Regions from separate parts of the Planococcus sp. TJ-302 genome, predicted to be linked through region 3. Evidence: riboswitches for the same ligand, from Rfam matches in the RefSeq annotation. Region 3 holds a riboswitch; each other region holds the start of a gene.

The links. A riboswitch is a leader RNA that binds a small molecule or an ion and turns the genes downstream of it on or off. The one in region 3 is predicted to bind S-adenosylmethionine.
Region 1: another riboswitch for S-adenosylmethionine. It lies ahead of AC4EHB_RS12645 (bifunctional homocysteine S-methyltransferase/methylenetetrahydrofolate reductase); the one in region 3 lies ahead of AC4EHB_RS10695 (transporter substrate-binding domain-containing protein).
Region 2: another riboswitch for S-adenosylmethionine. It lies ahead of AC4EHB_RS14915 (methionine ABC transporter ATP-binding protein); the one in region 3 lies ahead of AC4EHB_RS10695 (transporter substrate-binding domain-containing protein).
Region 4: another riboswitch for S-adenosylmethionine. It lies ahead of AC4EHB_RS08115 (methionine ABC transporter ATP-binding protein); the one in region 3 lies ahead of AC4EHB_RS10695 (transporter substrate-binding domain-containing protein).

Annotation. Positions count from the first base shown of each region.
Region 1 covers NZ_JBZDOI010000002.1:365,170-372,837, reverse strand. Annotated here, with positions in the region: gene AC4EHB_RS12665 (hypothetical protein) at 232-834, shown strand; gene AC4EHB_RS12660 (DUF6920 family protein) at 979-1,818, shown strand; gene AC4EHB_RS12655 (aldo/keto reductase) at 1,933-2,916, shown strand; gene AC4EHB_RS12650 (acyltransferase family protein) at 3,186-5,174, shown strand; SAM riboswitch class I at 5,358-5,464, shown strand; gene AC4EHB_RS12645 (bifunctional homocysteine S-methyltransferase/methylenetetrahydrofolate reductase) at 5,538-7,397, shown strand; gene metH (methionine synthase) at 7,378-7,668, shown strand, end outside.
Region 2 covers NZ_JBZDOI010000004.1:51,181-58,848, forward strand. Annotated here, with positions in the region: gene AC4EHB_RS14905 (MetQ/NlpA family ABC transporter substrate-binding protein) at 1-304, opposite strand, end outside; gene AC4EHB_RS14910 (methionine ABC transporter permease) at 339-1,007, opposite strand; gene AC4EHB_RS14915 (methionine ABC transporter ATP-binding protein) at 1,000-2,025, opposite strand; SAM riboswitch class I at 2,107-2,211, opposite strand; gene AC4EHB_RS14920 (thioredoxin family protein) at 2,259-2,570, opposite strand; gene AC4EHB_RS14925 (toprim domain-containing protein) at 2,577-2,915, opposite strand; gene gcvH (glycine cleavage system protein GcvH) at 2,987-3,367, opposite strand; gene AC4EHB_RS14935 (arsenate reductase family protein) at 3,447-3,800, opposite strand; gene AC4EHB_RS14940 (acyl-CoA dehydrogenase FadE) at 3,964-5,745, opposite strand; gene AC4EHB_RS14945 (acetyl-CoA C-acetyltransferase) at 5,786-6,958, opposite strand; gene AC4EHB_RS14950 (3-hydroxyacyl-CoA dehydrogenase/enoyl-CoA hydratase family protein) at 6,987-7,668, opposite strand, start outside.
Region 3 covers NZ_JBZDOI010000001.1:2,204,286-2,211,953, reverse strand. Annotated here, with positions in the region: gene katG (catalase/peroxidase HPI) at 1-998, shown strand, start outside; gene solA (N-methyl-L-tryptophan oxidase) at 1,175-2,317, opposite strand; SAM riboswitch class I at 2,574-2,680, shown strand; gene AC4EHB_RS10695 (transporter substrate-binding domain-containing protein) at 2,794-3,603, shown strand; gene AC4EHB_RS10690 (amino acid ABC transporter permease) at 3,627-4,349, shown strand; gene AC4EHB_RS10685 (amino acid ABC transporter ATP-binding protein) at 4,346-5,086, shown strand; gene mmuM (homocysteine S-methyltransferase) at 5,127-6,065, shown strand; gene AC4EHB_RS10675 (VOC family protein) at 6,127-6,498, opposite strand; gene AC4EHB_RS10670 (DUF4386 domain-containing protein) at 6,568-7,293, opposite strand.
Region 4 covers NZ_JBZDOI010000001.1:1,660,149-1,667,816, forward strand. Annotated here, with positions in the region: gene metX (homoserine O-acetyltransferase MetX) at 1-10, opposite strand, end outside; gene AC4EHB_RS08105 (O-acetylhomoserine aminocarboxypropyltransferase/cysteine synthase family protein) at 23-1,312, opposite strand; SAM riboswitch class I at 1,417-1,532, opposite strand; gene AC4EHB_RS08110 (glycerol-3-phosphate acyltransferase) at 1,666-2,307, shown strand; SAM riboswitch class I at 2,412-2,525, shown strand; gene AC4EHB_RS08115 (methionine ABC transporter ATP-binding protein) at 2,666-3,697, shown strand; gene AC4EHB_RS08120 (methionine ABC transporter permease) at 3,687-4,337, shown strand; gene AC4EHB_RS08125 (MetQ/NlpA family ABC transporter substrate-binding protein) at 4,378-5,214, shown strand; gene AC4EHB_RS08130 (M20 family metallopeptidase) at 5,234-6,433, shown strand; gene pepT (peptidase T) at 6,615-7,668, shown strand, end outside.

The DNA.
Region 1 (7,668 bases), on a different contig from region 3:
TAAATTCCTCCTTCTGATTTATGTGCTTTCTTTGTCTCCGTCTCCGGGCGGCAGCGTCCAATCTTCAAAGGGAAGTTTTCTTAATAACTCCATAATAAAGAATTTGTGCTCGAATGAAAAGTCTATTCGCAAGAAATTATTTGAATTCATAGAAAATAACAATTTCTAAATTCCATCAAAATGATTATGATAAATAAGGAAGAATTTTTTACAGTGAAGGGGATAAATGAAATGAAATGGCTGCCGACACGAAAGAATAAGGTGGACGCCTTTTGGCAATGGTTTTTGGACAATGAGGAAAGTTATTTTGAGCTGGCGGAAGAGGAAAGAGAAGAGCTTTTCGATTTGCTGCACCGCAAGCTGAAAAAGGTCAATAAGCATCTGGCGTTCGAATTCAGTGCAGAGCCGGAAGATGGCAAGCGCGAGTTCATCATTAGCGCGGATGGGATGGTGGAGGCCTTTGATGAAGTCTTCGACTTGCATGAAACGGCGCCGGAGCTTGAGCGGTTTACCGTCATCCCTTTCCGGCAAGCCTCTGACGAAGAGTTCAGCGTCAATTGGGGCGATATGAAATTGACAAGGGATGACGTCTATTACACCGCGCTCAAAGACCTGGAGCGCGAGGAAGTTAGCTTGAACCTTTATATCAAAGGGCTGACCGAAGAGAACAATGAGGAGTTGATTCCGGTGGTGTTCATTCTGCTGGATTCAGTCATCGGCGAATACAATATGGGCGTGCACGTCGGCAACATCGAGTTCCGGCCATTCGAAGCGCATCCGAAAGCGCGGCCAATCCAAACTTTGAAGGAATTGTTTCCAGACAATAGCCTGTGAAGGATTTTGAAATAAAGCGCGTGACGGATTTTATTGCCAGGAGAAAGCATTGCCCATGCCGTATAGTATAAAAAAGGTATTTTCATGATTTTTTGTTCGTTGCTGCGACAGGCGGTACACAAAAGATGAAAGGCGTGATGGTTGATGCAGCTTATTGTTTTGGTGTTTGGCATAATAGCTGTGGCGCTGTATGCCTATAAAAAAAGCTTGCCTTCAGAAGGCAGGAATGAGAGCCGGACCAAAAACGCAGGGGCGAATTTGGCTGTGGTGACAGCGGAGCGGATTGAGGAGTTGCCGGAGCCGGTGCAGAAATGGCTGGTATGGAGCGGTTCGGTCGGCAAAGCGGAAGTGCGCAGTATGTACTTGGAGCAGACAGGGCAAATCAAGCTGAAGCCGGAACAGAAGCATTGGACTCCTGCCAAAGCGGAGCAGTATTCAACTTTCGAGCCCCCGGAATTCACGTGGAAAGTGGATATGAAGATGGCACCTGGCATCCATATCAGCGGAAAGGATGTCTTCCGCAACGGGCGCGCACAGATGCGCATCAAATTCAACGGCATCATGCCGCTGTCGAAGACTGAAAACAGCCCTAAGACGAACCAATCGTCGCTGCAGCGCTATTTAATGGAATTATCCTGCTGCCCGCCGGCGGCATTAAGCTCTTACGTCAGCTGGCAAAGAGTCGATGAGACGACGGCGACAGCAATGATGGAGCTGAACGGTGTGTCCGGCAATGCAGATTTCCATTTCAACGCGCAAGGAAAATTAGAATCGGTCAAGGCATGGCGCTATAAAGACAGCAACGAAGGGGCCGAGATGGTGCTCTGCACCGCGAATATCCTAAGTTATATGGAAGCAGGCGGCATCAAGGTGCCATCTAAGATGGAGATTGTTTGGAACCTGCCGGAAGGGCCATTTACTTGGTACGAATTCGAAGTCAGTGGCGTCCATTTCAACGAGCCTGCGCCTGCAGGGCGGCATTGAGCAGGGAATTAGTTTATCTGTCAAATGACAAGGGAAAAGACAGGTTATGGAAAGCCACAGCTAGCAAGCTGGGGCTTTTGTTCGTGATAAACTGAGGGAATGGGAGTGTAGAAGATGAATTATCGGGACATTGGAAAGACGGATATGAACGTCAGTGAATTGAGTTTTGGCACGTGGGCAATCGGCGGCGATTGGGGCAGCAACGACGACAGCGAATCGCTGCGCGCCCTCGATTATGCCATGGATGAAGGGGTGAACTTTTTCGATACCGCAGACGTTTATGGCGGGGGCCACAGTGAAGAGCTATTGGCAAAAGCCACCAAAGGCAAAGAATCGGACATCATGATCGCGACGAAATTCTGCCGCGCAGGTGATGTCCATGATCCCGCGACGTATTCGGAAGAAAGTGTCACGGCATATTGCGAAGCCAGCTTGCAGCGATTGGGGCGCGAAGCGATCGATTTGTATCAAATCCATTGCCCGCCGATTGAGATTTTGCGGGATGGCCGGGTCTTCGAAAGGCTGGATAAACTGAAGGCACAAGGAAAAATCCGCCATTACGGCGTCAGCGTTGAAACGGTTGAAGAAGGCTTGCTTTGTCTTGAAAACCCCAATGTCAGCAGCCTGCAAGTCATTTTTAATCTGTTCCGCCAAAAACCGCTCGAGGAATTATTCCCGAAAGCGTTGGAGCAGGGCGTCGGCATTCTGGCACGTGTGCCATTGGCAAGCGGCTTGTTAACCGGAAAATTCACCAAAGACGCCGAGTTCGAAGCGGCGGACCACCGCAATTTCAACCGCGACGGCCAGGCATTCAACGTCGGTGAAACATTTGCCGGCCTGGAGTTCAACAAAGGCGTCGACCTGAGCAATGAATTGAAATGGATTGCGGAAGGGCGCGGCAGTATGGCGCAAGCTTCGCTAAAGTGGATTTTGGAACACGATGCGATTTCATCAGTCATTCCGGGTTTCAAAAATGTGCGCCAAGTAAAAGACAATCTGCAGACGTTGGATGCCGAAGGGTATTCAGCCGAAGAGCTGGAGCGTCTGTCGCAATTCTATAGAGAAGAAGTAGCCGGGGCAATTAGAGGCCCTTATTAAGGGTGAAATTTCTGGAGAGCCTTATCTCGAAGAAATTCCCTTCATTTGAATCAGAAAAAGCTTTGCCGTCTATCGGTGAAGCTTTTTTTTTGCAGCAAATGGTTCAAATGTAGGATAAGCTGTTGTAACTTTTGTATGGGCGCGTTAAACTTAAATGGGAATTAGTGGTTTATTTATTAAAAATATAACAACTTAAAACTATTTGTAAAAATTATTGAAATATTACGCTATTAGTTTTTTGAACTAGCAAAGAATAGGGAGGTAAAAAAATGGCAGATTTACGAGTGCCCGAAAAGCGCTTTCGGCCAGAATTGGAAGGAATACGCGCGGTGGCAGCTCTTTTGGTGGCCATCTATCACATTTGGATCGGGTCGGTGTCCGGTGGGGTCGATGTCTTTTTTATCGTCTCAGGGTATTTGATCACAACATCTCTTTTGTCGCGGATGGTGCGGGAGGGCCGTATCAATTACGCGGAAAACTTGCTCGGGCTGGCAAAGCGGTTGTTTCCGCTGGCGTTTACAGTAATAGCAGTGAGCGCAGCGGCGTCGATTTTTCTCTTGCCGATGAGCACGTGGAAGCAGACAATCGCGGAATTGTTTGCCTCAATTTTTTATTTCCAGAATTGGCAGCTCGCGAATAGCGCGGTTGATTATTTGGGGCAGAACAACCAAGCGAGCCCGTACCAGCATTTCTGGGCGTTGTCGATTCAAGGCCAGTTTTACGTGACGTGGCCAATCGTCATCACGCTCGTGTACCTTCTCGCGACGAAAATTTTGAAGACACCGGTGCGCAAAACGTTGCTTGGGGTGCTGGCGGCTATTTTCTTCGCTTCGCTCAGCTACTCGGTTTACATCACCGCTGTCAATCAGCCGTGGGCGTATTTCGATACATTTGCACGCGCCTGGGAATTCAGCCTCGGCGGGATGCTTGCGCTGCTGCTGCCGTATTTGAAGTTTCCGGATCGTGCGCACCTCATCATGGGATGGTTGGGCCTTACGATTATCGCGTTTACGGGGATGCTGCTTCCGGTGTCGACTGTGTTCCCGGGCTTTGCAGCGCTGCTGCCGACAGGTGGGGTGATCTTGGTCATCATAGCGAGTGAAAACGGCAATCTCTTCGGTGTGCAGAAATTGCTCGGTTCGAAGCCGTTTCAATACTTCGGCAGCATTTCCTACGGCTTTTACCTCTGGCATTGGCCATTGCTTGTTTTCTATTATGCCTTTTTCAACACCGAGACGGTTTCGCTGTTTGGCGGGCTCAGCATTTTGGCAGTGACGTTCGTGCTGTCGATCGTTACGATTTGGCTCGTCGAAGCACCTGTGCGGCAGATGCCGGTCAAGCAATCGAAAAAACGTTTGACGAAAGTACTCGTCACACTGATGATGCCGGCCATTCTGGTTGGCGTGTCGTGGAGCGTCTTTGTCCAGGCAAGCAGCAGCGTCGCCGTTCCTGTCGTAACCGAAGACAATCCAGGCGCCCGTGCTGTTTCGGAAAACATCCAGCCGGCGATTGAAGCCGAGCTCAAGCCGGATTTTCTGACTGCGAAAGAAGTGCTGCCGGCCTTTTATAATGACCAGGACTGTACTTCCTCCGGCAGCAAGAACGCTAAATTGAAGGAATGCTCGTACGGTGTGACGGAAAATCCGGAGCATGTGCTTGCATTGGTCGGCGGTTCACATTCAGGGCACTGGTTCCCGGCGCTTGAAGAAATCGCGGAAGAACTGAATATGCGTATCGATGTCTACAACAAGGATGCATGCCGCTTCACGAACGGCGATTTCGATGGGTTATTAACGGAAGCATGCATGACATGGAATGATCAACTCCATCAGCGGCTCATGGAAGATCCGCCTGATTTGATTTTCACAACGGCGAACGTAAGTTCCAAAGCAACCGTGCCGCAGGTTTATATCGACAAATGGAAGCAATTTGAAGGTGTAACTGATATTTTTGCGGTGCGCGACAATCCACGGATGAAAGTCGACCCGACGCTTTGCCTTGATGCCTCGACTGTAGAAGACTGCTCCGTGCCGCGCAGCGAAGCGCTGGCCGCTGTAGCACCGTGGGAAAACACGGAAGGCATTCCGGGCAACGTGACATTTGTGGACATGTCGGAATATTTCTGTATTGATGATCTGTGTTCGCCGGTAGTTGGCAACGTGCTCGTCTACCGAGATAAGCATCATTTGACGACACTCTACTCCAAAACTATGGGTCCGGCACTAAAAGAGCATCTTGAGCCGGTGCTCAAGAAGTAACTGAAACGATAAACGCACCGCCAGCAAGCTAATTGCCGGCGGTGCGTTTTTTATTCTTCCATTTGTGTGGAGGGTCCTTGTTTAACGCTAATAAACAGAAAGTTCTCTGTTTTTAGACGAATTTTCTTGACCAGCGTCCCGTATGCAGGTAAGATTTTAAGAATACAAAAACTGCATAGTGAATTCTTATCGAGAGAAGTTGAGGGACTGGCCCTGTGACGCTTCAGCAACCAGCCATTCGTGGTCAGGTGCTAAATCCAGCAGGCATGCAATGGCCTGGGAGATGAAAAGGAACGAGTTTAACGACCGTAAAGCCTTCTTTTTCATGGAGGGCTTTTTTCTATATACAGGAGGGTGAGCGGCATGAAGTTATTGGATGCATTGAAAACGCGCGTGTTGACAGGGGACGGTGCGATGGGGACGCTGCTGTATTCGTACGGCATCGAGTATTGCAACGAGGAGCTGAACCTGCAGCGGCCGGAAATCGTCAGCAAGATCCACCAGGATTACATCAAAGCGGGAGCCGATATCATCCAGACAAATACGTACGGTGCGAATGCCCATAAGCTCGCGCGCTACGGCCTTGAAGAGCAAGTGAAAGACATCAACCTCGCTGCGATCGATATTGCGAAGCGCGCCGCGTCGCCTGGCGGGCAATACGTCTTCGGTACAATTGGCGGCATTCGAGGCATGCGGAAAAGTGATGCCACGATGCAGGAAATCATTGCGATGGTCGACCAGCAGGCGCAGCATTTATTGTCAGGCGATCCGGACGGCTTGCTGCTCGAGACGTATTACGATTTTGAAGAGCTTGCTGCGACGGTCACGCATTTGAAAAAGATGACGGATACCCCGCTGATTGCGCAAGTGTCGATGCACGAGCCGGGCATCCTGCAAAACGGCATGTCGCTGAACGAAGCACTGCACCAGCTTGAAGCGCTCGGAGCGGAAATCGTCGGCGTCAATTGCCGCCTCGGCCCGCACCATACGATCCAAGCATTCGAAGAAGTGTCGCTGCCGGAAAAAGCCTTCCTGTCGGCCTATCCGAACGCCAGCTTGCTCGACGTGGAAGACGGCCGCATTGTCTATGAATCGGAAGCCGATTATTTTGGCCGGGCTGCATTGTTGTTGAGAGAAGAAGGGGTGCGCCTCATCGGAGGCTGTTGCGGCACGACGCCGAAGCATATCGAAGAAGTGAAAAAGCGCATGCGCAATTTAGTGCCGGTGACAGAAAAGCAAGTGGTGGCGAGAAAGCCGATCGTCATCCGCGAAGCGGAAGCGCTCGACGCCAAGCCGCTGCACGAAAAAGCGAAGACGGAGCGCACGATCATTGTCGAACTCGATACGCCGCGCCATTTGGACGTCTCGAAATTTATCGAAGGCTCGAAGGCGCTGAATGCGGCGGGAGTCGATGCAGTGACGATGGCCGATAATTCGCTTGCTTCGCCGCGCATTTCCAATATGGCAATGGGCTCGATTTTGAAGCAGCAGGAAAACATCCGGCCGCTTGCGCACATCACGTGCCGCGACCGCAATTTGATCGGCCTGCAATCGCATTTGATGGGGCTTGACGCACTTGGCATGCATGATATCCTGGCAGTCACGGGAGATCCGACGAAAGTCGGTGATTTCCCGGGAGCGACAAGTGTCTATGACGTTTCCAGCCTGGAATTGATTCAGCTGATCAAAAAGCTCAACGAAGGCATTTCGTTTTCCGGCAAGCCGCTGCGCAAAAAAGCGAACTTCTCAGTGGCGGCGGCATTCAATCCCAATGTCCGCGTCGTCAGCCGGGCGGTCAAGCGGCTGGAACAGAAAATCGACAGCGGCGCAGATTATTTCATTTCCCAACCGGTGTTCACAAAAGAGAAAATCATTGAAATATACGAAGAAACAAAGCATTTGAGCACGCCGATTTTCCTTGGCATCATGCCGCTGACAAGCATCCGCAGTTCGGAATTCCTGCACAACGAAGTGCCAGGCATCAAGTTATCGGAAAATGCGCTTGAGCGGATGCGCGCATGCGGCGACGACAAGGAACGGGCGACGGCTGAAGGCATTGCGATAGCGAAGGAATTGATCGATACTGCGGCTGGCCTATTCAATGGCATTTACTTGATCACGCCATTTTTCCGCTACGAAATGTCCGTGGAATTGATCAATTACATCAGGCAACTAGATTTGAAGAAAGAAGGCGAAAGCAGCCATGTCCAAAACACTTATTGAACAGCAGCTTGAAAAACGGATCTTGATCATCGATGGCGCCATGGGAACGATGATCCAAAACGCCGATTTATCAGCGGAAGATTTCGGCGGCGAGGAATTTGACGGCTGCAACGAATACTTGAACATTGTACAGCCGGGCGTCATCGAAAGCGTCCATAAAGCCTATCTGGAAGCGGGAGCGGACATTCTTTGTACGAACACGTTCGGCGGTACGCCGGTGGTGCTCGACGAGTATGGACTTGGAGACCAGGCAACCGACATCAACCGCCGT
Region 2 (7,668 bases), on a different contig from region 3:
CAAACTCATAGCCGAACTCTTCTACTTGTGAAGCCAGATAAGGAACGTGCTGGAAGTAGTTAGCGTCAATTTCACCTGCTTCTAAGTCTTGGTTCGGTAAAATGTAGTCTTGGTATGATTCGATTTCAAGTTCGATGCCTTGTTCTTCAAGAATCGGTTTAGCTTGTTCAAGAATTTCAGCGTGCGGCACATTCGATGCACCGATTTTCAATGTTGATGACTCTTCGCCTGAGCCGCCTTCGTCTGCTCCGCATCCCGCTAATGCGAATGCTGTTAGTAATGTTCCTGCTACAAATTTCTTCATGTTGTCAGTCTCCCTTTTTATGTGTTTTTTATGATTAGCGTTTGTCCGACTTTACAGTCAAACGGTCACCGATAAACTGGATGGCAAATACAATGATCAATATGAGGATCGTGGCCATAAGTGTGACGTCTTGGCGGCTTCTTTGGAAACCGTCAAGGAACGCCAGGGTGCCAAGGCCACCGGCTCCGATGATGCCTGCCATTGCGGTATAACCGACAAGGGCAATGGCTGTCACCGTGATGCCGGAAATAAGTGCCGGTTTTGATTCTGGAAGCAGCACTTTGCGAATGATGGTCCACGTGCTTGCACCCATTGACCGGGCGGCTTCGATTACGCCTTTGTCAATTTCTTTCAGGGCGATCAATACCATGCGTGCATAAAATGGTGCAGCACCGATGATCAACGCCGGCAATGCGGCGTTCGGTCCGCGAATCGTTCCGATCATATACTTCGTGAATGGAATCAGTAAAATGATTAAGATGATGAACGGAATTGAACGGAAAATATTGACGAATGCACCGGTCAGCCAATTGACAATGCTGTTGGCCCATAATTGCTTCGGTGCTGTCAAAAATAGGACGATGCCGAGCACCAAACCGATGACAAACGTGAAAAATGTCGACATCGCGGTCATGTAAATGGTTTCGAGCGTAGCTTCCCACATATCATTCCAGTCGACGTTCGGGAATAATGACTCAATCATTTGCCATCACCTCCGTTTGGACGTCTTCTGCATTAAGGAAAGCGATCGCTTCATCAATTTCAGGCTGTGAGCCTTTTATTTGTAAGATCAATGTTCCATAAGCCCCTCTTTGCGTATGTGCGATATTCCCCTGCACAATGTTGATATCGACAGGGTATTTACGAATCAGTTTCGTTAAGATCGGCTGCTCGGTTTGGTCTCCGACGAATACCAGTTTGATGAGGACACCCGACGGATACAGTTCGCGCAAATGCTTGATGGTTGCCTGGGAATCTTCGGTGTCTGTCACCTGAGCAACAAAACGTTTGGTGATGTTTTCTTTTGGCGCCTGGAAAACGTTCAGAACGTCTCCTAATTCTACGACGCGTCCACCTTCCATGACGGCGACGCGGTGGCAGATTTTACGGATGACATGCATTTCATGAGTGATGAGCACAATGGTCAATCCTAAGCGTTTGTTGATATCCACCAATAAATCCAGGATCGAATCGGTCGTCTGCGGATCCAATGCAGAAGTGGCTTCATCGCAAAGCAGCACTTCCGGGTTGTTCGCTAAAGCACGGGCAATGCCGACGCGCTGCTTTTGCCCTCCGGATAGCTGCGCAGGATACGCGTTCTCTCTTCCGGTGAGTCCAACGAGCTCCACAAGTTCCAAGACACGCTCAGCACGTTTTTCTTTCGGCACTCCTGCAATTTCAAGCGGAAATTCGATATTTTCTTTGACGGTGCGCGACCACAGCAAATTGAAATGCTGGAAAATCATGCTGACTTTCTGGCGTGCTTTGCGCAATTCCTTGCTGTTGATCGCTGTGATGTCCTGGCCGTTGATGACGACTGACCCCGACGTCGGCTTTTCCAATCCGTTCAATAAACGGATGAGCGTGCTCTTGCCTGCTCCACTATAGCCGATGATGCCGAAAATCTCGCCTGGTGCAATGTCCAGTTCCACTCCATCGACCGCTGTCAACGAGCCTTTGCCCGTATCGAACACTTTCGATAACTTTTTAAGTTCAATCATTCCATAAACACTCCTAATCCAAAAATAAAAACCCTTCTGCGCAGAAATGAGCAGAAGGGTAACTTAAAAAGTTGAACCGATCTCTCATTTCCCGAAGTTTCAGCTTCGCGTGACTTGGCACCATTTCATTTTCATGACGGTTGCCGGGCTTCATAGGGCACTTCCCTCCACCACTCTTAATAAGAGTAACGATATTTAATTAATTTCAGAAATTTAATTTACCATGCCTGGATTTATACGTCAACTGATTTTAACTTTCCATACAGATAAGGTACGGATTGGAACGCGTAAATCTTTTCTTTCAGCTGTCCATTTTGCGTGATGAGCAGGCACGGGACGCTTTCCACTTGATACAGCGAAGCGATTTCCTGCACATAGTTCAAGTTTGCTTTTCCCATTGGCAGATCCGGTACCAGTTCCTGCACGACCTCCAGCATTTTCGAAGCAATCTGGCAAGTTCCGCACATCGGCGCATACAGGTAGTAAGCAGCCACGTCGTTTGTATTTTTCTCTTTCAGCCATTCTTTATGTGTCCATTCATTCATGCGGTTTCATCCCTCAGCTATAAACTTATTGACTTGAACGTTTGCTGATATCAGTATATCCATCAGGATGCGGATAGGTGTAGCAGCTACTTCTTTGTAGCTCGGGTTGATATAGAAATGGCGGGCTTCCGGAAACTCGCGCTTCACCAGTTTGCGCAGCTTCTCGCCTGATTTGTCCGCGTCCACCAATATGATGATATCCATTTCTTCAAACGGCAGCAGCAATTCTTCAAGCCTTGTTGCACTTACTGTACCATTTGTACAAAGAATCGTCACGGGTTCTGCAATAAGCGGCGCTATCCTCACTTTATCGCTGATTCCTTCCACCACAATCACTTTTTCCATAAAGCAACACCTCGCTCGGAAAGTATGTCCAGAATTGTGTATAAAAAAAGCGCCACAAAGGCGCTTTGGAATTACTCGTTGATCATTTCTTTGTATTGCTCAGCTGTCATCAATTCGCCCAATTCAGCTTCGCTAGGGGATTCGATTACCACCATCCACGCATTTTCATAAGGGGATTCGTTAACAAATTCCGGGCTGTCTTCAAGCTCACTGTTTACTTCCAGTACTTTTCCGCTGATTGGAGCGTAAAGTTCAGAAACAGTTTTAACAGACTCGACACTGCCGAAAGGCTGGTCTTTTTTCAGTTCGTCACCAACTTGCGGCAATTCGACAAAAACGATATCTCCAAGTTCAGCTTGTGCAAAATCAGTAATGCCGATCCGTGCTGTCGCGCCTTCTACCTTGACCCATTCATGCTCTTTTGAATAACGAAGTTCTAGTGGTGTGCTCATCGAAAACCCTCCATATTATGTAGTTTACTCATATCTAAGTTTGACATAAACAAATCGGAAATACAAGAAATCAATTGCTCTATCTCCAGCTGGACTCAAAGTCCTGTTCTTTGAACCCGAGTGTCACTTTGTCGTAGCCGTAAGCCAGCGGACGTTTAATGAGCATGCCGTCAGAAGCCAGCAATTCCAACTGTTCTTCTTCGCTCATTTGGGGCAACTTGTCTTTCAAGCCAAGCTCGCGGTATTTCATGCCACTTGTGTTGAAAAACTTCTTCAAGTCGACTCCGCTCGCTCCATAAATTTCGCTGAGCTGCTCTTTTGAAGGCGGTGCTTCCGCAATATTGATCTCGTTGTATTCAATCCCTTGGTCGTCCAGCCATTTTTTCGCTTTTCGGCAAGTTGTGCATTTCGGATATGCGTAATAGGTAATCAAGAAAAATCCTCCTTTTTTTCCAAGCTTACCAAATCGCGGGCGCTGCGTCGATGTAAAATACTCCCTTCGCTTGTGCCTCCCGAATAACGCAAAAAGAGGATTAGGCCCCCTGCCCAATCCTCTTTTCGTTTTCAGGCTCACCGAATGAGCCTGTTGGTCCCTATTACACCACGTATTTTTCTGCTTCGACCAATTTGACTGCCGCTTCGCGTTTTTTCGCGATAACGTTGTATGGCGTCGAACGCGTTAATTTGCGCAATGCAGAAAGCATCATGCGCTGGTTGTCGCCTTCGATTGCTGCGATCAATGTTTCTTTCGCGTCTTTCTCGATCTTATCGAATGCTTCCTGGCAATAAATCTGCGTGTACAGCAATTTCTGCTGCGCTTTTACTTCGCCTGATGCCGCAATTGCTTTCTCTGTGCGGAGAACGACAGATTCCATCGCGAAGACATTGCTGACGATGTCGGCGATGTTCACGAGAATTTCCTGCTCCTGCTCCAATTTCGTGCTGTATGTCTGCGCCGCTAAGCCGATTGCCAACAAAGCGATTTTCTTCGCGTTTCGGACAAGATATTTTTCCTGCGCCAAAGCTTCTGTGCCGACTTCTTCTGGCATCATCATCAGCAATTCTTCTTGCAACTTCTGTGCGTGCTGAAGCAGCGGAAGCTCACCTTTCAATGCTTTGCGCAATAACGTACCCGGAACCAGCAAACGGTTGATTTCATTCGTTCCTTCAAAAATGCGGTTGATGCGGGAATCGCGGTAAATGCGCTCGATTTCGTATTCCTGCATAAAGCCATACCCGCCGTGAAGCTGAACGCCTTCGTCAACGATGTAATCAAGCGTTTCTGTGCCGAAGAATTTATTCAACGAACATTCAACTGCAAATTCAGCGATTGAATCGGCCACCAATTTGCCGTCAGCCTGCTGCTCATCCGTGAAATCACTCATGCGGTCTTCGAACAAACCGACTGTGCGGTAAACCGAACTTTCTACAGCATATAAGTGAGAAGCCATCGTCGCCAATTTTTCGCGAGTCAAGTTGAACGATGAAATCGGCGTCTTGAATTGCTGGCGCTGATTTGTATAAGGAATCGTGATTTCCATCGCGCGTTTTGAAGCTCCGATTGTGCCCACTCCCAATTTGTAGCGGCCAATGTTCAGGATGTTAAACGCAATGATGTGCCCGCGCCCTGCTTCGCCCAAAAGGTTTTCCACAGGCACTTGCGCGTCTTCTAAGATCAATGTGCGTGTAGATGAAGATTTGATGCCCATTTTCTTTTCTTCCGGTCCGACTGAAACGCCGGCATAAGCACGTTCAACGATGAACGCTGAGAATTTATCGCCATCAATTTTCGCATATACCACAAAGACGTCAGCAAAACCGGCATTGGTAATCCATTGCTTTTCCCCGTTCAGCACATAATGCGTGCCAGCTTCGTTCAAGCGAGCAGTTGTTTTCGCGCCCAATGCGTCTGACCCTGAACTCGGCTCAGTCAATGCATAAGCAGCGATCATTTCGCCTGTCGCCAAGCGCGGCAAATATTGCTGTTTCTGCTGATCGTTGCCGAAAAGGACGATTGGCAATGAACCGATGCCGACGTGTGCGCCGTGCGTGATTGAAAATCCGCCGGCTTTCGACATTTTTTCAGCAATCAATGCTGAAGCGATTTTATCAAGTCCAAGTCCGCCGTATTGTTCTGGAACGTCTGCTCCTAGCAGGCCAAGATCGCCAGCTGATTTCAGCAAGCGCACGGAATGTTCAAACTCGTGGTTTTCCAATTTCTCTACGACAGGCATTACTTCGGTGTTGACGTAATCCTCGGTCGTTTTGGCAATCATTTTATGTTCTTCTGTAAAATCTTCTGGTGTGAAGACACGGGAAAGGTCTGCCTCTTCGATAAGGAAACTGCCGCCTTTGATCAATGTTTTTTCTTGTTCCATTGTGAATTCCTCCTTGTTTTTATTGGTTCACTGTTAATTTCTATAGCATTTCAAAGACGCCTGCTGCGCCCATTCCACCGCCGATGCACATCGTCACTACGCCGAATTGCTTGCCTTGGCGCTTCAATTCACTCATCATGCGGATGGTCAAAATCGACCCTGTTGCGCCCAACGGATGCCCAAGGGCAATTGCTCCGCCGTTGAAATTCACTTTATCGATGTCGATGCCGAGGTTGCGGACAACAGCCAGCGATTGCGAAGCGAAAGCTTCGTTCAATTCCCAGACGTCGATGTCGCTGATTGACAAGCCGGCCAGTTTTAAGGCTTTCGGAATTGCCACGATCGGGCCGATGCCCATGACTTCAGGCGGAACCCCGCCTGTCGCGAATGAACGGAATTTAGCCAAAGGCTTAAGCCCAAGCGCTTCCGCTTTTTCCCGGTCCATTACCAATAATGCGCCTGCACCGTCAGATGTCTGCGACGAATTCCCAGCTGTCACCGAGCCGCGGGCAGAAAAGGCTGCGCGCAATTTGGCCAAGCCGCCGATGTTCGTGCCGTCGCGCACACCTTCGTCCATCTTGAACATGAACGTTTTTTCCTGGTATTTATTGTTTTCATCGACAAATCGTTTGGTCACTTCGACCGGCACGATTTCGTCATCGAATTTGCCAGCTGCAATTGCTGCACCCGCTCGCTCATGCGAACGGACGGCAAATGCGTCCTGGTCTTCTCGGCTGACGCCGTATTGGTTTGCTACTTGTTCAGCTGTATGGCCCATACTCATGTAGTACTGGGGTGCCGTTTCCGCCAATTTTGCGTTGGGGCGGATGACATTGCCCATCATTGGCACCATGCTCATCGATTCGACTCCGCCAGCGATGACCGCTTCCGCAGAGCCGACCATGATTTTCTCGGCAGCATAGGCAATCGACTGTAAACCTGACGAGCAAAAACGGTTGACTGTCACTGCCGGCGTTGTATCCGGCAAACCTGCCAATGCACCGATGTTGCGGGCGATGTTCATACCTTGCTCCGCTTCCGGCATTGCACAGCCCATGATCAAATCATCTATCGGACCGTCATAGCCTGCCCGGTTCAATGCTTCCCGCACTACCAATGCGCCGAAATCATCCGGCCGCACAGTCGCTAAAGAGCCTTTTTTCGCTTTTCCGACCGGTGTTCTTGCTCCGGCCACGATTACTGCTTCGCGCATTTCTTTTTCCTCCTTTAATATCAAGCTATTAGTTCCGGAGCGGTTTGCCTTTGACCAGCATATGCTGCATCCGTTGTTGTGTTTTCGGCTTTGACACCAGGTTCAAGAACGCTTCACGCTCCAAATCGAGCAGGTATTGCTCGTCAACTAAAGTGCCGTACGGCAATTTTCCGCCTGACAAGACATGTGCCAATTTTTTTGCGATCTTCAAATCATAATCGGAAATATAGCCTGAGATGTGCATTCCTTCTGCGCCCAGCAAAAGCGTTGCATAGCCTGGTTCGCCAGTGACTGGCACTTTTTCGCGTACTGGCGCCTGATAGCCATTTTCATATAAATTAAGCGCAGCTTGTTTCGCGTCATGGATCAAGTGATCGCTGTTGACGCTGATGCCGTCTGTAAAGTTCAAGAAGTTGGTGTCGCGCGCTTCTTCAGCGGATGTCGAGACTTTCGCCATCGCAATCGCTTCGAATACGTTGCTTGCAACGTTTTGGTAATCAAATGTCACGCCATGCGGCAAGCCTTTCAAATGCTTGATATATAGTTCTTTGTTTCCGCCGCCGCCAGGGATCAGCCCGACGCCTGCTTCCACAAGCCCCATATACGTTTCCATTGAAGCTTGGATATGCGCTGCATGCAGCGCCACTTCCGCACCGCCGCCTAGCGTCATGCCAAACGGTGCGACGACAACAGGCTTCGAGCTGTATTTG
Region 3 (7,668 bases):
TGGAAGAATTCCAAGATGCCTTTGCTCGCGCATGGTTCAAGCTTCTCCACCGTGACATGGGGCCAACAGTGCGTTACTGGGGACCAGAAGTTCCAGAAGAAGTATTGATTTGGCAAGATCCAGTACCGGAAGCACCAGGTACATTAAAAGACAAAGAATTGGATGAGCTGAAAGTGAAGATCCTTGAAAGCGGACTAAACCCACAGCTATTGGTTAAAACAGCTTGGGCTTCTGCCAGCACGTACCGTGATTCAGACAAGCGCGGCGGCGCCAATGGAGCACGCATCCGATTCGCTCCTCAACGCGATTGGGAAGTAAATGAGCCAGAAGAATTGGCCAAAGTTCTTTCTTTCTACGAGCAGTTGAAAGCAGAAACCGACAACAAAATCAGCATCGCTGACTTGATCGTGCTTGGAGGAAACGCTGCAATTGAACAATCTATAAAAGCAGCTGGATATGATATCGCTGTGCCATTTACTCAAGGTCGCGGAGATGCACTCGAAGTACACACCGATGCAGAAAGCTTCAAAGTGTTGGAGCCGATTTCAGATGGTTTCAGAAATTACCAGAAGAAAGAATATGCAACAAGCCCAGAAGAAATGCTGCTTGATAAAGCGAGCTTGCTTGGCTTAACAGCTCCAGAAATGACTGTGTTAGTCGGCGGCATGCGCGCATTCGGTGCAAATTACCAAGGGGCTACAGAAGGAATCTTGACCGACAAAGTCGGCGTGTTAACAAACGATTTCTTCGTTAACTTGTTGGATATGAACATCGAATGGACGCCAGTCAAGTTCAATAAATACGAAGGCAAAAACCGTACGACGGGCGAAGTCGTACGCACAGCAACACGTTTTGACTTAGTATTCGGTTCGAATGCGATCCTTCGTGCAATTGCCGAAGTTTACGCACAAGACGACAGCAAAGAAAAATTTGTTCGCGATTTCATCAAAGCATGGAACAAAGTGATGAATGCCGATCGTTTTGATGTAACAAACTAATTAGAAAAAATCCTGGCCAGGAGCATCATGCTGGCCAGGATTTTTTTGCCGTAAGCCCTCTTTGAGACGAGGTGCTTACGGTTTTTTTATTTCTGATAGTTAAAGGAACGAGATATTTGTAAGCATGAGAATAGGATTTTCCTGTCAGCTGCTTTAAAATACACTCTCATTTAGCTTCACAAACCAAATCTCTTAAGCGAGAAGATGGAAATATCAAATTCGCTCCGGCCTGCTAAAGCCATTTGGCTTAACACTTCCCCCATCACACTGCCAAACTTGAAACCATGCCCAGAAAAGCCGCAGGCAAAAATTACGCGGTTATTTTCCGGATGAAAGTCGACGATAAAATCATTGTCGCTTGATAGTGTATACAAACAGGTTTTCCCTTGTTCAAGTTTCCCGTTTGCTTCAGGCAGGTAGCTTTCAAGAAAATGCCTCAAATCGCCTTCATCTGCATCGTATAATCCGAAATTCTGTTTTTGCAGATGCGGATCAATTGCTTGTCCTCCATCCGATCTACCGATTTTAAGCCCAGTGCCATTCAGGCTAGGAAAACCGTAAAACTTTTTATCATGGTCTTCTACGTAAAAGGAAGGGAAATGGGCCGCATCGTATAGGGAATGAGGGGCTTCGAACCAACCGACGGCTTTGCGTGTCGGCTGAATGGGCAGCTTTAAATCGGGCAGTAGTTTCGCAGCCCATGCCCCGGCAGTGACAATCACTTTCTTGGCAAGGAATTCCGCATTTCCGGTTGAAATTTTAACGCCTTTCGCATCATGTAAATCGATGTGCTGAACGGGTGTATTGGGCATAAAATGTGCTTCGTTCGCAAGCGCAATTTCTTTATACGCCCGAATCGCATTCTCGCTGTAAATGACACCGGATTCCGTTTCAAAGCAGCCGATAAAATGGTCCGGCACTGAAAAGCCGGGCCATCGCTCTATAATTTCAGTGCTGTTGAGAATCTCTAACGATAGGTCATACTTTCTGGCAGCTGCAATAGTTTCCTGTAGAAAAGGGGATTCCTTCGGGCCAAGGCCAATCACTCCGGTTTTTTCAAAAATCTTGGTGCCGGTCTGCCGCTCTAATTCCTCCCATAGCTGCTGGGCACGCAGCACTAACGCAACGTATTGTCGGCCTTCGCCATAAGCATGCCGGATCAAGCGGGTATCCCCGTGGTGGCTGCCATTAAGGTGAGGCGGGTCGAAGGCATCGATCAATAGCGTTTTTGCGCCTTGCTGTGCTAAAAAGGCGCCGGCCGCCATGCCCATGGTTCCGGCGCCGATGATGGCGACATCGTAAAGAGATTCGTTTGTCATTTTTATATCACTCCCATACTTGCTGAATTTGAAACGTTTTAAAGAAGGCAGGCTGGCCTGTAAAATAAATGGATATGAATTATTATTAGAATAGTAGTGAAGATTTGAATCATTGTCAATCAGCCATTGTACGCCCAGCAATCATAAATTTCGGATTTCCACAAAAATGATTTGTGTAAATTCAAAATAAAAGAAAAATAGGTTTGACAGGAGAGTCAATGTCAAATACTATCGTTAATATGTAAAAAAATTAAATAACTTATCAAGAGAGACTGAGGGACAGGCCCTGTGAAGTCCAGCAACCATCATTTTTATGAGAGGTGCTAATTCCTGCAGAATGGTTTTCATTCTGAGAGATAAGAAATTGGTCGAGCCTCTTTCCTATTGAAAGAGGCTTTTTTGCATCAAAAAACAGGGAGATTTCCCGCGTGCTTCGCAAAGATAACACCACTTAGACAAAGAAAAGGGGCTTGAACATGAAAAGAAAACATTATTTATTCGTATCGCTTTTTTTATTAGTAGGCAGCGCACTCGGCGGCTGTTCGTCAAAGGAAGCGACAAGCGCAACGGGCGACCAAGTGATTTTGGTAGGGACGCAGAATGATTATCCACCGTTCGCTTTTGCGGATGATAACAACGAATTGACCGGGTACGACATCGAAGTTGTAAAAGCGATTGATGAACAATTGGATGGCTACGCATTCGAGTTTGTCGCCGTTCCGTGGGACAGCATGTTTCTTGCTTTGGAATCCAATAAAATCCAGGCAATAGCGGACCAAGTAGCGAAGACGCCTGAACGCCAGGCAAAATACTTATTCACCGACGAGTCTTATTTTGCCGCTGAAACGGTCATTGCCGTGAAATCAGGAAGAGAAGATATCCAAACAGTCGAAGATCTGGAAGGCAAGGCGGTCGGCGCATTAGCGGGCGATTCATATACGCTTTTGCTGGAGGAATACAACGAAACGGCGAAAACCCCTATCGACTTGAAATACAGCGAAAGCGGCAACCCTTCAGAAATTTTGCAGGATGTCCAAAATGGGCGTGTGGATGCCTATGTTAATGATCCGATTATGATCAATGCGGTGTTGGAAAAGAACGATTTAGGCGTCGAAATTGTGGGCCAGCCCTTGGTCAATGATGATATGGGAATTGTCTTGAAAAATGGCGAGCAAGGCGAAGAGTTGAAAGCATTGGTTGATCCGATTCTGGAACAGCTTAAACAGGACGGCACCTTAGCAGAACTATCGAAAAAGTGGACTGGCGGAGAATATATTCCTGAATAAAAGTTCCTGGAAGGAAAGAGAAAATGGAGAATTTACTGGATCTGAATTTTTTAATCGATAGTTTTCCTGCGATTGTTTCACGGCTGCCCATTACGATCGGAATAGCGGTCGGCTCATTGGTATTAAGTTTGTTTATCGGCGTTTTTACGGCATTGATTAAAATATATAAGGTTCCGGTATTAAGTGTAATTTCATCGATATACGTATCTTTTATAAGGGGAACGCCTTTGCTGGTTCAAATCTATCTCGTGTTTTATGGAATACCGAAGATCATTTACTTTCTGCAGATCGAATACGGTTGGCTGCAATCCGCAGACGTCAATAGCATTGCGCCTGAAGTATATGCGTTAATGGCATTTTCCATCAACCTCGGCGCGTATTTATCCGAAACGATCCGTTCCGCAATTGAATCGGTGGACCGCGGCCAATTTGAAGCCGCGAAAGCGATCGGCATGAGCCCGACGGCTATGATGCTGAAAATCATCTTTCCGCAGGCTTTGGCCGTAGCCATACCGAACCTCGGCAATATGTTCATCAGTACGATCAAAGACACATCTCTTGTGTTCATCATCGGCGTCGTGGACATTATGGGGCAAGCCAAAATTCTTGGTTCGCGCGGCTTGGCATTTTTTGAAGTATATATTGCGGTATCCATTGTCTATTGGATTCTTTGCATTATCGTGGAGCGGGTGCTAGTGAAAATAGAGAAGCGGGCGCGCAGATATGAAAGAGGGATTGCGGCATGATCAAGTTAGAAAACATCCACAAATACTATGACAGCCAACACGTCCTGAAAGGAATCAACCTAAAGGTCTCTAAAGGTGAGATTGTATCGATTTTGGGTCCAAGCGGATCAGGAAAATCGACGCTGCTGCGCTGCATCAATTTCCTGGAACAGCCGACGAGCGGAATCGTGGAAATCGGCGGCAAAAGAGTGGACGTTGAATCTGCAAGCAAGGCAGATATTTTCGCGTTAAGGACGTCGACCGGTATGGTCTTTCAACAATATAATTTATTTAAAAATTTGACCGTGCTGGATAATGTGATGATCGGCTTGACGAGCGTCAAGCAATTGAAGAAAGACGAAGCAAAAAAGAAGAGTCTGGACATCTTGGAACGTGTGGGATTGACGAATCGGCTCAGCTATTACCCGGCACAATTATCCGGCGGCCAGCAGCAGCGGGTCGGCATTGCCCGTGCGCTTGCGCTGAATCCGGAAGTTTTATTGTTCGATGAACCGACGTCTTCACTTGACCCAGAGCTGGTTGATGAAGTTTTGGCCACGATTAGAAGCGTAGCAGCTACTGGGAAGACGATGTTTATCGTGACCCATGAGCTCCAGTTCGCCCGTGAAATCTCGGACCGCGTCATTTTCATGGAAGACGGCGTGATTGTCGAAGAAGGAACAGCAGAACAGCTTTTCACTCAGCCGAAAGCGGAAAGAACAAAGCAGTTTTTAAGTAAAGCAAGCCGAAATAAGTAGAGATGATAAACGAACCTGGACATAGGAAGGATGTTTTGAAATGAACCCGATCGAACAAATTTTGAAAAGCTTTCCAATTGTCATTCTTGACGGCGCAATGGCGACAGAGCTTGAGAATTACGGCTGTAACTTAAATGATCGTTTATGGTCAGCGAAAGTTTTGATGGAAAATCCGGAATTGATAAAGAAGGTCCACCTCGATTATTTCCAAGCCGGCGCAGATTGCGCGATTACGGCCAGTTACCAGGCAACGATCGAAGGCTATAAAGAAAAAGGGCTGACAGCGGACGAGGCAGCGGACTTGATCAAAAAGTCGGTTGGACTGGCACAAGAGGCGCGCGATGAATTTTGGGCGGAGCTGGACGATCAGTCGAACCGGCCGAAACCGCTGGTGGCCGCTTCCGTGGGTCCGTATGGTGCATTTCTTTCGGATGGCTCTGAATACCGCGGCGATTACGGTGTGGGCAAGGAGGAGCTGAAGGATTTTCACAGAAGCCGCATGAAGCTGCTGGCAGAAGCAGGCGCTGACCTATTGGCGTGTGAGACAATCCCTTCTTTGCTGGAGGCGGAAGCGATTGTGGAAGTGCTGAAGGAATTTCCGGGAGTGTACGCGTGGATCTCTTTCAGCGCGAAAGATGCTTTCCACATTAGCAACGGAGAAACGGCTGCTGAATGCGCCAAGTACCTGGATGGCCAGGAGCAGGTAGCGGCAATCGGCATTAATTGCACCGCGCCAGCTTTTATCGAATCACTGATAGGGGAAATCGCGGAGCAGACCGCAAAGCCGATTATCGTTTATCCGAATTCCGGTGAAGCGTACGACGTTGCGAGCAAGACGTGGGACGGAAAGGCGCTTGAAGAGCGCTACAGCTCCCTTAGCCAAAGATGGCATAAAGCCGGGGCGACAGTAATCGGCGGCTGTTGCAGGACCTCTCCGCAAGATATCGAAGGCATTGCCGCGTGGGTGCGCAATTCCTAAAGCTGCAAATAAAAAGGAAGGCTTTTATGCGGCGCATAAGAACCTTCCTTTTTTATCGGTATCAGCGGTGCTGGTCGAGCAGGATTGGGTTGCCGTCCGGATCTTCGACAGTGAAGCTCGCAGGGCCTTCGCTCGTTTCATCCGCTTCGCTGAGAAATTTTACGCCGCCGGCTTTCAGTGTTTTCTGGAGCTCGCGAATATCCGCAAACTCCCCCAGGTTTTGCGCATTTTCATCCCAACCCGGATTGAATGTCAGGATGTTCTTTTCGAACATGCCCTGAAATAGGCCGATAATCGTCGTGCCGTTTTTCATAATGAGCCAATTTTGCTCGATATCGCCGGCGAACGTTTCAAACCCCAGCTTTTCGTAAAAATCTTTCGAGGCGTGGATGTCGCTGACGTTTAGACTGACTGAAAAAGCGCCCAATTGCATGTTGTTGCCTCCGTTTCACTTTTTAATAGTAGGCATTCGCCTTCCGCTCTAATCAAGAATCCACATTATTTAGTCCAGTGCTGATTCAGCTGGATTCTTCTTCGCAGACAGGGAAGCAAGCACAGATTCATCGAATCCTTTTACGATGAGCCATACTGCTAAAATCATTTCCGTGGCTGCTACCGGCAGCGCCAAAATGCCCCCCCAGAAAGATACTTGTTCAATTACTCCGAACATGACTAACAAAGCACATATAAAAACGAATATAGCACCTGTTATTCCTAAAATAGATATAAACCTGGGTACGAGCCTGGTTCTATAAAAAATATAGCTGTACATAATCGTGTTAATCCCTAGAAAGAAAAGTGGTCCAAGCATAAATGTCCAATCATGGATAGCAATCAATGAAGTTCCGGCAGCTTCAAAAGAGGCAGTATCCGGAGAGCCTGCTGCTGCAAATTCCCGGCTTAAGGTTAGTAAAGATAGTACACTGATTACACCAATAGTAATGACAACCGCTTCAAGAAACCGAAAGCAAACATGCCAAAGAGCAATTGTTTCGTTGTACTTTCTTAAAATTGGAAACATGGTCGTCGCTGTGCCGACCGCTGATATGACGAGAACCAATTCCATAAGCGCTCCAAATATGATTTGGTTGTCGTGTTCGGCACCTTCAACCAGGTAATTGGGTACGTTTAGGATAGGAGCGTATAAAAGGACACCGGCAACCGCTGAAACTGCTGCCAGTAGAAATAGCACACCCACAATTTTTGCCGCTCTTTTGTTAGAATTCATTTCCTGCCTCCTTTTTTAAAACCTCATAAAAAATAAAGCAAAACAATCGGTGTTCTTAGCGCCCCATCCCTGTAAAATATCTCTGGCTGCGGCAAGTTAAAGATCCGAGCAATGCGAAAAGCCAGTTCTAGAGATGACAGAAGTTTCTCTTTTGAGGCTCTATTCAACAGCATAGCTGGAAGTTCCTGCTAAATTCAGATAAAAAACTTCTCTTCTCTAAAAGTTTCTGGGTTGAAGGGAATTATGCCTTGCAAGCTTCTTCCTAGCCTTGGTTTTTGTTTGTTATTAGGCCATTGCAAAAGGGCTTTCCGCTTTATAACGCGCTTTAAATAGTTTATAATTGGGAGTTGGTAGCAGATATTTAATGTAAATAGC
Region 4 (7,668 bases), 540 kb from region 3:
CGCTAGCCATTCCGCATTCCTCCTAAACGTTTTCTAAAACTGCAGCTTGTATGGCCTGCTCAAGGTCTGCAATCAAATCTTCCGGATTCTCAAGGCCGACCGACAAGCGGATCAATTCTTCCGTGACGCCCGATGACTCAAGTTCCTCTTTAGACAATTGCTGATGCGTTGTCGACGCCGGATGGATGATCAACGATTTGGCATCGCCGACGTTGGCGACATGCGACCACAATCCAACGCTATCAATCAATTTACGTCCAGCTTCACGTCCACCTTTAACACCGAAGTTGACGATCGATCCATATCCATCCTTCAAGTATTTCTGCGCCAATCCATGTGATGGATGATTTTCAAATCCGATATAATTGACCCATTCCACTTGTGGATGGTCTCTCAAATATTCCGCTATGGCCTGTGCGTTGCTGTTATGGCGCGGAATCCGCAGATGCAGCGTCTCCAAGCCCTGTAAAAATGCATGCGCGCTCTCCGCACTCAAAGACGGGCCAAAATCACGCAGCAGCTGAACGCGCAATTTCGTTGCAAAGGAAGCTCCTTCTGCGTCGATTCCGTAACGTATGCCGTGGTAGCTTTCATCGGGTTCGGTATAGCTTGGGAATTTCGGGTTGTTCCAATTGAATTTCCCGCCATCGACAACTACGCCTCCGATTGTTGTACCATGGCCGCCAATCCATTTTGTTGCGGAGTGGATGACCACATCGGCTCCGAATTCGATCGGGTTGCTGCCGTAAGGCGATGCAAACGTATTGTCAATCAATAACGGAATATCATTGTCATGTGCAATGTTGGCCACTTTTTCGACATCGAAAACATTCAGGCTCGGATTGCCGATAATTTCGCCAAACAGTGCTTTTGTTTTATCGGTGATGGCTCCACGGAAATTTTCCGGATCCTTGCCGTCGACGAACTTAACCGTAATACCGTATCTCGGCAATGTATTTGCAAAGAGGCTGTAAGTACCGCCGTACAAGTTGCTGTCCGCGACGATCTCATCGCCCGCTTCTGCTACATTCAGAATGGAGAAAGCGATAGCCGCCATCCCAGATGCCAGCGCCACAGCTGCAGTGCCGCCTTCGAGAAGCGCTACTCGCTGTTCAAATACATCCACCGTCGGATTCATAATGCGTGAATAGATATTGCCGGCTTCTTTCAAGCCGAATAAATTCTGGGCATGCTCCGTATTCTTAAACACATAAGAAGTCGTTTTATAAATTGGCACCCCTCTTGAGCCTGTTACGGGATCAGGCTGCTGTCCACCATGCAATAAAAGCGTTTCCGGTTTAAAATTTGTCATTTCGTATTCCTCCTAAGGTTTTATGGATGGAAACCAAGGTTGAGGAGGGAACAGAAAAAGCCCTCTTCGATTAAGAAGAGGGCCGCCAAATACGGGTATACCTCCTCTCATCTGCCAGATCCCGTCGTACCGGATCTGTAGGATTTAGCACCTTTCCAAGCTGCGCTTGTTGGTTGCTGGGCATCACAGGGCCTATTCCCTCCGCCTCTCTTGATAAGAGTATTCAGATTTAGTTTTCCATCTTGTTGTGAAGTATAAAAAGAAAGGCCAGCAATGTCAAGAATAAAATTCAAATAATTTCGAAACCTTCCAGCATCGGTTGCGTTAAAATGAAGGGAAGGAGGAGAATACAGATGTTATTTTGGACAATTTCCGCACTCATATCAGGTTATATTATCGGTTCTTTGCATGGCTCGCTCATCCCTCAGCTGTTAACGGGCGTCAACATCAATAAAGAAGGCCTTAAAAACTCCGGAGCGTCGAACGCCGCAATTGTGCTTGGCTGGAAATTCGGCGCACTCGTCGCCGCCTTCGACATTATTAAAGGATTTGCTGCAGTGGCCGGATTTCGGCTGCTGCTCGACGCATCGGCGCTTTCGGATGGAACAGCCTGGACCTTGCTGTTCACCGTTGGCGCGGGCGTCGTTTGTGGCCACAACTTTCCCGTCTATATGAAGTTCAACGGCGGCAAAGGAACAGCACCGCTTATTGGCGTCATGCTGGCACTGGATTGGAAATTTGGAATTGCCGCTCTCCTATTATTGGTTGCCGTTTCACTCGCCACCGACTATCTCATCGCTGGCGTGCTGGTCCTTTACCTCATGCTTTTAGCTATCGCGATTTTTCCAGCTGAAGGATTTTGGCCACCAGCCTTTGCAATTCTGCTGTTTGCAATGGCTATCTGGAAGCATCTTGAAAATATTGCGCGCGTTCGGGAAGGCACCGAAAAAAAGGTTTCTGAAGTGCTGCGCAAAAAATCCGCCGGTTCTGCTTAACATAAGCTGGCAGAAATAAGTCCAAAAATTTTTTTGGAGTTTTAGTTGACTTTTACAACAGTCCCCTTTAAAGTAAGCATTACAAATCGAATACGTACATCACTTTCTTATCCAGAGAAACCGAGGGACAGGCCCTATGACGTTTCGGCAGCGGATTCGCTTCATGCGAAAACTGTGCTAATTCCTGCAAATGCATCCGTGCATTTGGAAGATGAGAACGAGATGGTTTCATGCCGAAGCCCTCTTTTTTTCTTATGGATTAAGAAAAAAGAGGGCTTTTTATCGTTCACTTTTGGAAAGATTGATCTGTACCGAAGAGATTTGCATAGATACACTCAGCTTGAGGAGGCGCTTTTACATGATTCAATTCGAGGAGGTCACAAAAACCTACCAATCCGGAAAACAGGAAATCCACGCTTTGAATGGCATTGATTTGACGATTGAGACCGGAGAAATATACGGAGTCATCGGCTTCAGCGGCGCCGGGAAAAGTTCACTGATCCGCACAGTCAATCTATTGGAACGCCCGACTACCGGGCGAGTGCTGATTCACGGAAAAGATATCCTGGCCTTGTCAGGCAGTGAAATCCGTAAAACGCGAAAAGACATCGGTATGATTTTCCAGCATTTCAATCTGCTGAATTCCAAAACGGTCTACCATAACGTCGCTATGCCACTGCTGCTGGCCAACACACCGAAAGATAAAATTAAGGAACAAGTCAAAAACTTGCTGGAGTTCGTCGGCTTGGCTGACCAAGCGGAGAAGTATCCGGATCAATTATCGGGTGGCCAGAAACAGCGCATCGGAATCGCCCGGGCGCTTGCCACTAATCCTTCCGTGCTGTTATGCGACGAAGCGACTTCCGCTCTGGACCCGCAGACCACGCAATCTATTCTTGAACTGCTGCGCCGCATCAACCAGGAATACAACATCACGATTTTGCTCATCACACATGAAATGGGCGTCATCCGTGAAATCTGCGACAAAGTCGCCGTCCTGGAAGCCGGCAAAATCATCGAAAAAGGAACAGTATTTGATGTCTTCACCAATCCGCAGCAACCGACCACCCAGCGCTTCGTGCGCTCGGTCATGAATGATGAGCTGCCGCCGTCGTTACTGGCACAGCTGGCGGATGCGGCACGAAGCCATTCCATTTACCGCATTCAATTCACCGGCTCGTCAGTCGGACAGCCGCTGATGTCCCGCATTTCACGTGATTTCAATTTAGATTTGAATGTTTTATTCGGCAACATTACTGAATTGCAAGGCGAGCCGTATGGCAATCTGATTGTTGAATTTACCGGCCCTGCTGCAGAGATACAAAAAGCGCTCGCGACAATCCGCAGCGGCAGCGTCAAGGTTGAGGAGGTGAAGCATTATGCTAATTGATAACGAACAAATTTTGGAAGCACTGTGGGAGACCGTTTATATGACCAGTGCATCATTCTTCTTCTCCCTGTTAATCGGCTTCCCGCTCGGCATATTGCTAGTCGTCACCCGTAAAGACCATTTGCTGGCCAATGAACCCGTATCAAAAGTACTGAACATCGTCATCAATATTTTCCGTTCTGTGCCGTTCATCATCTTAATGGTCGCCATCATCCCGCTAACGAGGCTGATTGTCGGCACGTCGATCGGTACGGCGGCAGCGATTGTCCCGCTGGTCTTTTACGCCGGCCCATATATCGCCCGTTTGATTGAGAACTCGCTGCTCGAAGTTGATAAAGGCGTCATTGAAGCCGCGCAAGCCATGGGTGCCTCTCCTGCCCAGATTATTTTCCGCTTTTTGATACCGGAAGCATTGAGTTCACTGGTGCTCGCCCTGACAATTGCTATTGTCGGCTTGATTGGCGCTTCTGCCATGGCAGGCGCCATCGGAGGCGGCGGACTCGGAGATCTCGCCATCACTTACGGCTACCAGCGTTTCGACACAATGGTCATGGTCATCACAGTAGCGATTCTAGTCGTCCTGGTGCAAAGCGTCCAATCCGCTGGCAACCTATTATCGAAGCAAGTCAGAAGAAGATAAAAACGAACGACAACTTAAACCATTATTGGAGGAAACCCACATGAAAAAAATTACAGCTTTTTTATTGATAACGATACTCGCATTGCTGCTGGCAGCTTGCGGCAACGACGAAGAAGGCGCTGACGGCAGCAGAAAAGTCACACTAGGCATCAGCGGCTCTGACACGACGATTTGGGACCACATTGCTGAAAAAGCCGAAGCAGAAGGAATCGAACTTGAAATCGTCACGTTCTCTGATTACGTTGCACCGAACATTGCCTTAGCAGAAGGTGAACTTGATTTGAACGCATTCCAAACGATTTCTTATTTCGATGAATTTGTCGCAGAACATAAACTGGATATCGTTCCGATCGGCTCGACTGTCATTGCGCCAATGGGCCTTTACTCTGAAAAACACAAGTCGATCGAAGAACTGCCTGAAGGTTCACAAATCGCCGTACCGAACGAAGCGACGAACATGGGCCGCGCCTTGCTGCTCCTTGAAGAAGCAGGCTTGATCGAACTTGCGGATGATGCCGGTTTGACAGGAACAGCTGATGACATTACGGATAACCCGAAAAAACTTGAAATTGTACCGATGATTTCTGGCCAAACACCACGTGCAATGGGTGACGTTGCCGCTTCAATCATCAATAACGGCATTGCAGTTGATGCCGGCTTGAACCCTACTGAAGACCCGATTGCCCGTGAAAGTGAAACAGCAACACCATACATCAACTTGATTGCAGCGAGTGAAGAAAATGCAGAAGATCCGGATTTCCTGAAAATCGTTGAACTTTACCAACAGGAAGACACGAAAGAATTCATCATCGAGCATACAAAAGGCGCTCAAATCCCGACATTCGTTTCTGTTGAAGAACTTGTCGATTATAAATAATTCTTGAGGAGGAATTCCAATGACCATTGCCAAAGAAACCGTCCAGGCTATTTCCCAGTCGATCGATTCCAAGCAGGCGGCGTACATCAGAGCCAGCCAAGCGATACATGCCAAACCTGAAATCGGAAACGAAGAGTTTTTCGCCAGCAAGACCTTAGTAGCCTTGCTTGAAAACGCCGGCTTCACCGTCGAAACTGGCGTTGCCGGCCACGAAACCGCCTTTTATGCGAGCTTCGGCGGTGATGTTCCCGGCCCAGCCATCGCTTTTCTTGCGGAGTACGATGCATTGCCCGGCCTTGGCCATGCGTGCGGCCATAATATTATCGGCACGACAAGCGTTGCCGCTGCAATTGCCTTGTCCGAGACACTCGCTTGGACTGGCGGCCGTATCGTAGTGCTTGGCACACCAGCTGAAGAAGGCGGACCCCACGGCAGCGCAAAAGGCAGCTTCGTGAAACACGGGCTGCTCGAAGGCATCGATGCCGCGCTGATGATCCATCCTTCGGGCAAAACGGCGCTGACCGGCAACTCGCTGGCAGTGGACCCATTGGAATTCCATTTCTACGGCAAACCGGCACACGCTGCCGGTTCTCCTGAAAAAGGCATTAACGCACTTGATGCCGTGCTGCAGCTTTTCAACAGCATCAACGCGTTGCGCCAGCAATTGCCGTCCGACGCACGCGTCCACGGTATCATTACTCACGGCGGCGATGCACCGAACATCATTCCGGAATACGCTGCTGCTCGATTTTACATTCGAGGCGATTCATGGAAAAAAACTGCGGATACCGCGGAGAAAATCCGCGCAATCGCTGAAGGCGCCGCACTTGCTACAGGAGCCAGTGTGAAAATCGTCCGCTTCCAAAACGAAGTCAAAGATCTTGTCCCTACTCCCCTATTGGATTCGATTGTGCGCGGCGAATTGGAAGCAGTAGGCGAACAAGTAGCGGAGTCGCGCAATTACGGACTCGGTTCCACGGATGCCGGCAACATCAGCCATGTCGTCCCGACTGCGCATCCTTATATCAAAATCGGTCCTGATGACCTTGTTGGACACACGCCGGAGTTCCGGGAAGCAGCAAAATCAGATTTGGGCAATGAAGCTTTGATCCGCGGTGCCAAAGCGCTGGCGAACACCGGATACCGGTTGTTGACTGACGCTCCTCTCTTAGCAGAAATCAAACAAGCGCATGCCCAGGCATTAACAGCAAAAAATTAATCGCATGAAATATAAGACAGCAGAGACGCTGTCTTTTTTTATTGTCTAGAAGCGTATTTTGCTCGTTATAGAGCGTATTTCGGCCGCAATAGAGCGTATTTCCAAATTCCCATACCGTATTCCCAAAATTCTCTCTTATCGTGCTAAAATTAAAGCATTACATATTTAGGGGGAACATTTGATGATTGAAACTTTGATCGAGCGCCTTGTGCGCTATGCAAAAATCGATACGCAATCCGATTTTGAAAACAACGAAACGCCGTCGACTTCCGGCCAATGGGATTTACTGCGTGAACTGGAAAATGAGATGAATCACATCGGACTTCTAGAAGTAGGCATGGACGATCATGGCTACCTTTTTGGTACATTGCCTGCAAATACCGATAAGCAGCTGCCAGTCCTCGGCTTCCTGGCGCATGTCGACACGGCAACTGATTTCACCGGCAAAAACGTCAATCCCCAGCGCATCGAAAATTACGATGGCAACGATATTCAGCTGAGCGGCACAGTCGCAATGACAGTCGCTGACTTCCCGGACCTGAAAAACTACGTTGGCCATACTTTGATTACAACTGACGGCACGACATTGCTAGGAGCTGACAATAAAGCGGGCGTCGCTGAAATCATGACAGCGATGGAATATTTGGTGCAGCATCCTGAACTAGAGCATGGAAAAATCCGTGTGGCGTTCACTCCGGACGAAGAAATCGGCCGTGGCCCGCATAAATTCGATGTCGCCCGCTTTGGAGCGGATTACGCGTACACGATGGACGGCGGACCGCTTGGTGAATTGCAGTATGAAAGCTTCAATGCAGCAAGTGGAAAATTAACCGTGCAAGGGAAAAGCGTCCATCCTGGATCTGCGAAAGACAAGATGGTCAACGCTCAGACAGTTGCGATCCTGTTCCAGGAAGAAATGCCAAAAAATGAAGTGCCTGAACGGACAGAAGGCTATGAAGGGTTTATCCACCTGAATAGTTTCAAGGGCGATGTTGAAAAAACGGTGCTTTCCTATATCATCCGCGATTTCGATAAAGAAAAGTTTGAAGCGAAGAAAGAACATATGAAAGCTGTCGCAGCGAAGCTACAAGAACAATTCGGTGCGGATGCAATCACGTTGGAGCTTGAAGACCAGTATTATAATATGCGCGAAAAAATCGAACCGTCGATGGAAATCGTTGATGCCGCAGAAGCAGCGATGAAGAAATTAGGCATCACGCCGAATATCGTTCCAG